3 regions of the Mesorhizobium sp. Cs1299R1N1 genome follow, and region 2 is predicted to be linked to each of the others. Evidence: riboswitches for the same ligand, from Rfam matches in the RefSeq annotation. Region 2 holds a riboswitch; each other region holds the start of a gene.
What was found. Region 2 has a riboswitch for thiamine pyrophosphate ahead of O7A70_RS24455 (YkoF family thiamine/hydroxymethylpyrimidine-binding protein). Riboswitches for the same ligand answer to the same signal wherever they lie in the genome.

Region 1: linked by a shared signal. The riboswitch ahead of thiC (phosphomethylpyrimidine synthase ThiC) and the one ahead of O7A70_RS24455 (YkoF family thiamine/hydroxymethylpyrimidine-binding protein) in region 2 are both predicted to bind thiamine pyrophosphate.
Region 3: linked by a shared signal. The riboswitch ahead of thiB (thiamine ABC transporter substrate binding subunit) and the one ahead of O7A70_RS24455 (YkoF family thiamine/hydroxymethylpyrimidine-binding protein) in region 2 are both predicted to bind thiamine pyrophosphate.

Annotation. Positions count from the first base shown of each region.
Region 1 covers NZ_JAPYKR010000002.1:677,310-680,637, forward strand. The annotation lists gene thiO (glycine oxidase ThiO) at 1-334, opposite strand, end outside; gene thiC (phosphomethylpyrimidine synthase ThiC) at 331-2,154, opposite strand; TPP riboswitch at 2,260-2,376, opposite strand; gene O7A70_RS06625 (potassium transporter Kup) at 3,039-3,328, shown strand, end outside.
Region 2 covers NZ_JAPYKR010000012.1:26,550-29,877, forward strand. The annotation lists gene O7A70_RS24440 (glycosyltransferase family 39 protein) at 1-191, shown strand, start outside; gene msrA (peptide-methionine (S)-S-oxide reductase MsrA) at 378-896, shown strand; gene O7A70_RS24450 (hypothetical protein) at 1,087-1,386, opposite strand; TPP riboswitch at 1,665-1,778, shown strand; gene O7A70_RS24455 (YkoF family thiamine/hydroxymethylpyrimidine-binding protein) at 1,769-2,377, shown strand; gene O7A70_RS24460 (ABC transporter permease) at 2,484-3,239, shown strand; gene O7A70_RS24465 (ABC transporter ATP-binding protein) at 3,236-3,328, shown strand, end outside.
Region 3 covers NZ_JAPYKR010000014.1:1,963-5,290, forward strand. The annotation lists gene O7A70_RS26490 (ABC-F family ATP-binding cassette domain-containing protein) at 1-1,130, opposite strand, end outside; gene O7A70_RS26495 (thiamine diphosphokinase) at 1,132-1,776, opposite strand; TPP riboswitch at 1,864-1,978, shown strand; gene thiB (thiamine ABC transporter substrate binding subunit) at 2,022-3,020, shown strand; gene thiP (thiamine/thiamine pyrophosphate ABC transporter permease) at 3,063-3,328, shown strand, end outside.

The DNA.
Region 1 (3,328 bases), on a different contig from region 2:
CCTCCTCATCGATCCAGCGATGGCTCGAGGTGCGGCTTGCGAAGCGGTCAAGCTCGCCCGCATCCCGCGTTGCAACAACCAGCGTTCCGGCCCGCGTCACCTGACCTGGCAGCACGGCATCCCACCATTCGGCGGCGCCGCGTCCGAGGTCCAGCACAGGCTGCTCCGCGCTTTCGCGCTCGCACCAGGGCGCCAGCATGCCGCCGGCAAACCACGATGCGCTGCCGCCGAGATCATACCCGATTTCAGCGACGGTGACCGCCGCGCCGCGAGTGGTGAGCTCGAAGGCCGCGGTGAGGCCGGCGACGCCGGCCCCCTTGACCAGCACCCTCATGACGGCTCCGGCACCTCGGGCGTGGTGTCACTCACCGGCATATAGAGATCGCCGCCCGCGCGGTATTTTTCCGCCATCGCCGCCATCCCCTCCTTCTGCGCTTCGGCGCGGATGTCGTGGGAGATGCGCATCGAGCAGAATTTCGGCCCGCACATCGAGCAGAAATGCGCGACCTTGTGCGCCTCCTTGGGCAAGGTCTCGTCGTGAAAGGAACGCGCGGTTTCCGGATCGAGCGACAGGTTGAACTGGTCCTCCCAGCGGAACTCGAAACGGGCGCGAGAAAGGGCATCATCCCTGGTTTTCGCCGCCGGGTGGCCTTTCGCCAAGTCGGCCGCGTGCGCGGCAATTTTGTAGGTGATGACGCCGGTTTTGACGTCGTTGCGGTCCGGCAGACCGAGATGCTCCTTCGGCGTCACATAACAGAGCATGGCGGTGCCGAACCAGCCGATCATGGCCGCACCGATGCCGGACGTGATGTGGTCGTAACCCGGGGCGATGTCCGTCGTCAGCGGCCCGAGGGTATAAAAAGGTGCTTCGCCGCAGATTGCGAGTTGCTTGTCCATGTTCTCCTTAATCTTGTGCATGGGAACGTGGCCCGGGCCCTCGATCATCACCTGGCAGTCCTTGGCCCAGGCGATCTTCGTCAGTTCGCCAAGCGTCTCCAGTTCGGCGAATTGCGCGGCATCATTGGCGTCGGCGATCGAGCCCGGACGAAGTCCGTCGCCGAGCGAAAATGAGACGTCATAGGCTCTGGCGATGTCGCAGATCTCCTCGAAATGCTCATAGAGGAAGCTTTCCCGGTGATGGTGCAGGCACCATTTCGCCATGATCGAACCGCCCCGGCTGACGATGCCGGTAACCCGCTCGACCGTGAGTGGAATGTAATGCAGCCGAACGCCGGCGTGGATGGTGAAATAGTCGACGCCCTGCTCGGCCTGCTCGATCAGCGTGTCGCGATAGACCTCCCAGTTCAGGTCCTCGGCGATGCCGCCCACCTTCTCCAGCGCCTGGTAGAGCGGCACGGTGCCGATCGGCACCGGCGAGTTGCGAACGATCCATTCGCGAATGTTGTGGATGTTGCGACCGGTCGACAGATCCATGACCGTGTCGGCGCCCCAGCGGGTCGCCCAGACCATCTTTTCGACCTCCTCAGTCATTGAGGAGGTGACAGCAGAGTTGCCGATATTGGCGTTGATCTTGACCAGGAAATTGCGGCCGATGATCATCGGCTCGCTTTCGGGATGGTTGATGTTGGCGGGAATGATTGCCCGCCCCCGCGCTACCTCGTCACGCACGAATTCCGGCGTGACAAAATCGGGGATCGCCGCACCGAAGGCCTCGCCGTCCCGCTGCAGCTTGCCGCGCAGGCTTTCGCGTCCAAGGTTCTCGCGAATGGCGACGAATTCCATTTCGGGCGTGATGATGCCGGCGCGGGCATAGGCAAGCTGGGTCACCGCCTTGTCTGCGTTGGCCCTGAGCGGCCGATTGCGAATGGGAAATTCCGGCGTCAGGCGCGCGCCAGTCGCAAATCCGTTGTCTTCCGGCGTGATGTCGCGGCCATCGTAGAATTCGACATCGCCACGAGCCGTAATCCATTCGTGCCGAAGCCGGGCGAGGCCTTTCTCTATACTCGTTTCGACCGTTTGATCAGTGTAGGGGCCGGATGGATCATAGACCGTCACAGGCGGTTCGCCGGCGGTCGGGTGGACGGAGATTTCGCGCATCGGCACCCTGATCTGCGGGTGGAGGGTGCCTTGCTTGTGTATCTTGCGTGAGGCGGGTAGCGGTCCCGTCGAAACTGCGGGGGTCAAGGCATTCATTTGAGGCTCCTTTGCTCATTTGCAATGGAGACCCAGTTCTGTGCCGGAAGGATGAAAAGACACCTTGGTCGACCTGTTCGAAACAGGTCTTCGGGGATGAACTCCCGCAAAGCGCTTGCACCGTCCCTACGCCAGTATGAACTGGATCAGGTTCAACGGGTCACTGCGCCGCGAAAGCCAGCAGTATCTCAGCCCCTTGCCGGGACTCCCCTGGTGAATGGGTCAATTGGACCGAGCCGGTGGCCTTTTGTCAAGCGCATTCGGTCCAGGGCGGTAGGTCGAAGCCAGAAGGAAGGGTTGTATAAACAGGACTCGGACCGGCTCGGTCCGCGCTCGATTCTGTAGTCGCGGGGGGCGGTGAAATGCTCATGGTCTATGACAAACCGATCGAAATGCTACATCTGAAACCATGAAGATATTGACTTTCATAAATTGCTCGTTGATAGTTGTAGCTCGATAATATCCAGGAACTCGTGACTTAATGAAAATATTACTTCGGCATAGCAGTTCAATCGACATCAGTTTAATGACGTAATCTTGTTTCATCCATAGTTAAATCTTAAAAATTGCTAATTTGCTGGTTGATGGAGTAATGGGCTGGTGACATGCCAGCCGACTTCAACATGGCAGTCCCGATTGGCAATTTCCAGACGCCTCGGCCGATAGCGGCAGTGCAGCGAGCTCCTCCCTCTCCTTGTCGCACCGCCCAATCGGCCGAGGCTACCCGTCGCAAGGACGCGTGCCTCGGAAATGCAGAATTGCGTTGGCCGTAGAGCACAGCACCCGTGGGAAGCATACGAATGGCTGTCGTGGATTCTGCCAACAGTTGTGACGTTGAGGAACTAGCGGGACATCCCGGCTCGTCTCAAAATACTGAGTTGTTGATGCTTGGCGCACTCGGTGTGGTCTATGGCGATATCGGCACCAGCCCGATCTATGCGCTCCGCGAAGCGCTGCATGCCTCGTCGGGCGGCAACGTCGCTGATCGCACAGATATTCTCGGCGTCCTGTCGCTGATCATCTGGTCGCTCACGATCACAGTTACAGTAAAATACATCATGTTCGTGCTGCGCGCCGACAACCGCGGCGAGGGTGGCGTGCTGTCGCTGATGGCGCTGGCGCGCGGCAGCTTTCCGAAGCGCTCGGCGGTGATGCTCGGCATCGGCATCATCGG
Region 2 (3,328 bases):
TGATGATTTGGCGTGGTCATGGCGTGCCGCCACAGTTGCGGGCATGGTTGGACAACATCCCGGTCAAGACGGTTCTTTTCAACTGGTCGCGCGAGGCGCCGCCGGTAGCGATCAGTTTTGCCGCCATTCCGCCTGGTACGCGATATCTGCCGGTTGCCGCCAGCAGCCGGACCCGGCATCCGCGCGTCTAAGGCGGGCAGTGTCATGCGCCGGTTCGTTAGGGGCGCCTTCCATCGGTATGACCGAATGGCCGCTCGTCTGACTGGACGAACCAGGCGACAATGCCCATTTATGGGGATATCCAAATTTGATGTCGCGCAATTCCCCGGGGAAAGCCGCTACACTTTTCCTGGGATTGCCTTTTGAGGAGACGTTACATGGCGACTTCGAGCGAACGTGCAGTGCTTGCCGGTGGCTGCTTCTGGGGCATGCAGGATCTGATCCGGCGCTTCCCGGGCGTCCTCGCCACCCGTGTCGGCTACAGCGGCGGCGACGTGCCGAACGCCACCTATCGCAATCATGGCACGCATGCCGAAGCCATCGAGATCACCTTCGATCCGGGGAAAATCAGCTTCCGCCAGCTTCTGGAATTCTTCTTCCAGATCCACGATCCGACGACGCGCAACCGCCAGGGCAACGATGTCGGCATGAGCTATCGCTCGGCAACCTACTACACCAGCGAGGAGCAGAAGCGTGTGGCGGAGGACACCATCGCCGATGTCGATGCCTCCGGCCTGTGGCCCGGCAAGGTTGTCACCGAGCTCGCGCCGGTCGGTGCGTTCTGGGAGGCCGAGCCCGAGCACCAGGATTATCTGGAGAAATATCCCAACGGCTACACCTGCCATTTCATCAGGCCAAGCTGGAAACTGCCGGTTCGCGAAAAGGCAGTTTCATAAGATTTTTTGGCGGCGGGCAGAAGCTCCCGCTGGTTGCCACAAGACCATATCAATAGCGGTGTTAACCACCGTCCGGCGGTTGACAGTTCGAATCGGCGCGAGGGGTGCCGCCGGCCGGTCGTGGCGGACACTGAAATCGATGCGCATGGAAATCGCGGAACCTCAGTCCGCGATTTCCATGCTTCGAAAACTATTTCCCGCAGTTGCTGTCGTTAACGGTCGGCTCGGTCGCATTGCCATTGGCATCCCTCTGCGCGCCCTGCGGGTTGTTCGGGCAATTCTGGTCCGCGTTGGAATTCATGTCACCCGGCGCGATGGTCGTGCTGTTGGTTGCGCCCGGATCGATTGTATTGGGGGTAGCTGGGTCCACAGTGACCGACTTGCCGCTGCCGCCGGGCCGATCCGCGCCGGCTGCGCTATTGCTTTGCGCCATGGCGGATGTTGCAAGGGCAATGGTGAAGGCCGAAGCCGCGAGGATTTTCATAAGCATGGTTTGTCTCCATTTCTATGAATTCGTCGCCAGAGCGGTTCACGGGCTTCGCGGAAGCAACTGACCGCTCTATCTCTTTGTTTTGACGCAATTCCGGCCAGAAACCGCTTCACACTTTTCCTGCGATTGCGTCTGGTGGGACAACCCCTCGGCATTGCGAAGGTTTCAGACAAATTTCCGAGCCGGCGGCACCCGGTTGCGTCTGCGCTGGCGCAATGCTTTTGGCGCAGCTTGCTGAAAAAACAGCTTCCCCAACCGATCGAATGGTGCTTTAACGCCGCCATCCACAGGGGTGCTCCGTACGGTCGGGGCTGAGACGGGGGCGGCAAGCCCACAGACCCTAGAAGCTGATCTGGGTAATACCAGCGGAGCGAGGCGGGCGATGTTTTCAGGTGCACAGGTTTCCCTATATCCAATGGCCGACGATTTTGTCGGCGTCATCCTTGGTGCGCTCGGCGCGCTCGATCCGTATCGCGACAAGCTCAGGATCGAGACCGACGACATCTCGACCCTGCTGGTCGGGCCCCCCGAGGTGTTGTTCCCGGCGCTGCGCGACCTTTTCGTGGCTGCGTCCGGCAGCGGCAAGCATTGCGTGCTGTCGGCCACCATTTCGCGTGGCTGTCCGGGGGAGCCGGACGATCCAATCTGCCGCTCCGACACGTTCGGCGGACCCGCCGGGCCACTCGGACCACGCAAGCAAGCGGCCATCACCGCCGTGCGCGGCGCGCCCGTCACTGGCCAGCCAGCGGCCGCGCAGTTCTCGCTCTATGTGATGGGCACGGACGATCACATGGACGAGATCTATGGCTGCATCGATTTCCTGAAGCAGTCCGGCGTCTACGATCGCTCCAAGAATTTCTGCACCAAGCTGCGCGGCGATGCCGGCGCGATCTTCTCGGCGCTCGATGAAGCGTTCTGCCGCTTCGGGCCAGGCGCCGGCCACGTAACCCTCGACGTCACGGTTTCGGCCAACAGTCCCACTGCCGTCTGAACCGCTCGCGCCGAAGCGCGCGCGCCGTCAAGGTTATCCTCTCGTGGTTTCATCGTCATTCAACCCGCGTCAACTCGCGGGCTTCTTCGCCCAGGCAGCGCCGGCCGTGATAACGATCGGTCTGGTGCTCGTGGCTTGGGAACTCTACGCAAACCATTCCGGCATCAAGCCGACGGTTCTGCCGGCGCCCTCGCGCGTCTTCGAACAGGCGATGCTCAATCGTGACGCGCTGCTCGACAATGCCATTCCCACCATCCGCGCCACGCTGATCGGTTTTGCCTGTTCGCTCAGCGCCGCCTTCGCGCTGTCGATGCTGGTCGACTTCTTCCAGCCTTTGCGGCGCGCGCTGTTTCCCGTGTTTATCGTCAGCCAGACTTTGCCGCTGGTCGCCATCGCGCCATTGGTGGTGCTTTGGTTCGGTTTCGGGCTGACGCCCAAGATCATGCTGGTGGCGCTGGTCACCTTCTTCCCGATGCTGGTGGCCCTCGTACAGGGCTACGAGGCGACCGAGGTCGAGATCGGCCAGATGCTGCGCGCCATGGGAGCAGGGCGCTGGCGGGTCTTCATGCTGGCACGGTTGCCTTCGGCGCTGCCTTATTTCTTCGCGGGCCTCAAGATCTCCATCACCTACGCCGTCGTCGGCGCCATCTTCGCCGAATATGCGGGCGCGGCCAAAGGGCTGGGCATCTACATGCTCAACGCGAAGAACAATTTCCGTCCCGACCTGGTGCTCGCCGCCGTCGGCGTCAGCGCCGCGCTCACCCTCGTCCTGTTCGGACTGACGGCGCTGCTCCAGCGTCTTGCCATGCCCTGGGAACAAGCCGCTGGCAGGCAAGCCGCCGGAAAAGGCCCGCAAGCATGAGCCGGCTCGAATTGCGGCATATGCGCAAGGCCTTTGGCGGGCTCGAAGTGCTCGCCGACATTTCACTGCGCGTGGATGCCGGCGAATTC
Region 3 (3,328 bases), on a different contig from region 2:
ATGACGAGGTTCTCGCCGCGCCCATCGGTGAGATATTGCGCCAGCGTCTCCTGCGGGTCGACGGCCTCGCGCTTCTGGTCGAGCGTGGCGATTTCCAGATTGGTGCCGAGCCGCACCGATCCTGCGTCCGGCGCCAATTCGCCGGTCAGCATCTTCAGGAGCGTCGTCTTGCCGGCTCCGTTCGGCCCGACAAGACCGACGCGGTCGCCGCGCTGGATGCGGGTCGAGAACCCCTTGACCACGGTGAGATCACCAAAGCTCTTCTCGATGTTCTTGGCTTCGATCACCAGCTTGCCGGATTCGGCGGCGTCGCTTGCCACCATGGTCGCGGAGCCTTCGGCGCCGCGATGGCCGCGAAAGCGCTGGCGCATGGTCTGCAGTTCGCCCAATCGGCGCATGTTGCGCTTGCGCCGCGCCGTCACGCCATAGCGCAGCCAGTGCTCCTCGCGCACGATCTGGCGGCCGAGCTTGTGCTGCTCGCGCTCTTCCTCTTCCAGCACTAGGTCGCGCCATTCCTCGAAATGGCCAAAGCCCTTGTCCAGCCTGCGGGTCTGGCCACGGTCGAGCCAGACGGTGGCGCGCGACACGCGTTCAAGGAAGCGGCGGTCATGCGAAATGACGATGAGCGCCGAGGAAGTCCGGACGAGCTCCTCTTCCAGCCATTCGATGACAGACAAATCGAGATGGTTCGTCGGCTCATCAAGTAGCAGGATGTCGGGCTCTGGCGCCATGACACGGGCAAGCGCGGCGCGCCTGGCCTCGCCGCCGGACAGGTCGCCTGGCCGTTCCTCGCCCGACAGGCCGAGATGCTCCATCAGATAGCTGGCGCGGTAGGGATCGTCGGCTGGCCCGAGCCCGGCTTCGACATAGGCCCGCACGTTCGCAAAGCCGTCCATGTCGGGCATTTGCGGCAGATAGCGCACTGTCGCGGAAGGCTGGCGGAACACCTCGCCGTCCTGCGGTTCGATCAGGCCGGCGGCGATCTTGAGCAGCGTCGACTTGCCGGACCCGTTGCGGCCGACCAGCGCGATCTTGTCGCCGGTCGACGCGGTCAAGGCGGCGCCGTCGAGCAGCGGCGTGCCGCCAAAAGTCAGTTTTATCCCGTCGAGATTGAGAAGAGGCGGGGCCATGTCAGCTTTCAGGCAATGGATAGGGATGGGCGAGCAGCAGCGCTCGGCCATGGCCAAGCGCGACGTCGAGGCGGCCCTTGACCTCGTTGGAAATGGTCAACGACGAACCGAAAGCCACCTCGACCTTGTCGAGCGGCCATTTGGCGCCGGTGACGGTCAGGCCGGAGAGTTCGGAGAAGCCAAGGATCGAAAACAGCGTGCCGTCGGCATAATCGAAGCTGGCCCTGCCGAGCAGCAAGGGGACAGCTTCCTCGGCACCGCTGGTCAGAAGCACATCCGTTCCGGCCTCGGCCAGCCGCAGGCCAAGCGCCAGGTGCAGGAAGGCGTGGTCGGCGCGCTTGCCGCCGAAGGCGCCCGCCAGCACAAGGCGCGTCGCCCCGCGTTCAAGGGCTGCCGCGATCGCCAGTTCGCCGTCGGTCTTGTCCTTTTCCGCCGGGAAGGTCTGCCTGGGCACGGCGGCGAGATCTTCCGGCAGATCGGCTGGTACGGAATCGAAATCACCGACCCACAGTTCCGGCACAAGGCCCAGCATCCGCGCATGGCCGATGCCGGCGTCGGCGGCGATGACGCGCGAGCCTTCGACCTGGCGGTCGAGCCGGGGCGTGCGGATGAGGTCGCCGCCAAGCAGGATGGTGAATGTGCTCATATCCCGTCGCCCTTACCAGCCCGGCACTGGAAACGGAAGGCGGCAAACTCCCACTTGCGTGTCCCATCGGCCGGGCTTATGTGTCGAAACGCTCTAACGGGGTGCCGGACGCGACTTTCGCGGGCCGGCTGAGAGGCAGTCTCGCCAACCCGCTGAACCTGATCCGGTTTGTACCGGCGGAGGGATTAGACGTTTCGGACAATCCGACGCCTCAATTCCTTTCAACGCAAACGAAGGAGGCGCCGATGCGCACGCTTTTATATTCCCTCATCGCGGCCACGGTAGTGACCCTGTCCGGGCCGGCTTTGGCCAAGGACAAGCTCACCGTCTACACCTATGAGAGCTTCACCGCCGACTGGGGTCCAGGCCCGGTGGTGAAGAAGGAATTCGAAGCCGAATGTGGCTGCGATGTCGAGTTCGTCTCGGTCGCCGATGGCGTGGCGCTGCTCAACCGCGTCAAGCTGGAAGGCGCTTCGACCAAGGCCGATATCGTGCTCGGCCTCGACACCAATCTCACCGCCGATGCCAAGGCGTCGGGCCTGTTCGCGCCGCACGGCGCGGTGAGCGATGTCAATGTGCCGGGCGGCTGGAGCGACGATACTTTCGTCCCCTTCGACTATGGCTATTTCGCTGTCGTCTACGATACCGAAAAACTGAAGACGCCGCCGAAAAGCCTGAAGGACCTGGTCGAGGGCAGTGCCAATGACAAGATCGTCATTCAGGATCCGCGCACGTCGACGCCCGGTCTCGGCCTGCTGTTGTGGGTGAAGTCGGTCTATGGCGACAAGGCGCCGGAAGCCTGGGCCAAGCTCAAGGCCAAGGTGCTGACCGTGACGCCGGGCTGGAGCGAGGCCTATGGCCTGTTCACCAAGGGCGAGGCGCCGATGGTGCTGTCCTACACCACCTCGCCGGCCTACCACATGGTCGCCGAGAACACCGAGCGCTACCAGGCGGCATCCTTCGAAGAGGGCGAGTACCTGCAGATCGAAGTCGCCGGCATCACCACGACAGGCGCCAAGAACCCGCTGGCGGCCAAGTTCATGGCTTTCATGACCGGGCCGAAATTCCAGGACGCCATCCCGGAGACCAACTGGATGTTCCCGGCCGGCAAGACCGACAAGCCGCTCAACCCTGCCTTCGACAAACTGGTCAAGCCGACCAAGACCTTGCTGTTCAGCCCCGAGGAAGTCGCGGCCAACCGCAAGGCCTGGGTGGACGAATGGCTGGCGGTGATGAGCAAGTAGGTTTTGTGGGCTAGTCTCGTGAGATGACCGCCAAGGAACACAATGTTTCCCAAGTCGACGTTGGTTCTCAGTGCAAAAACGCGCTCTGACCCCCGCATCACAGCCGGCATTGTCGCGCTTGCCGCAACCTCGCTGCTGATCGGAGGCGCTTTTGCCGGGCTGCTAGTCGAAGGCGCGCACGATTTTTCCGGCGCCTGGGCCGCCTTCGATCCTTACCTCTTCCGTGTCGTGCGCTTCACGCTCTGGCAGGCGGCCCTGTCGACGCTGCTCTCGGTCGGGCCTGCCCTGTTCGTGGCGCGGGCGCTGTC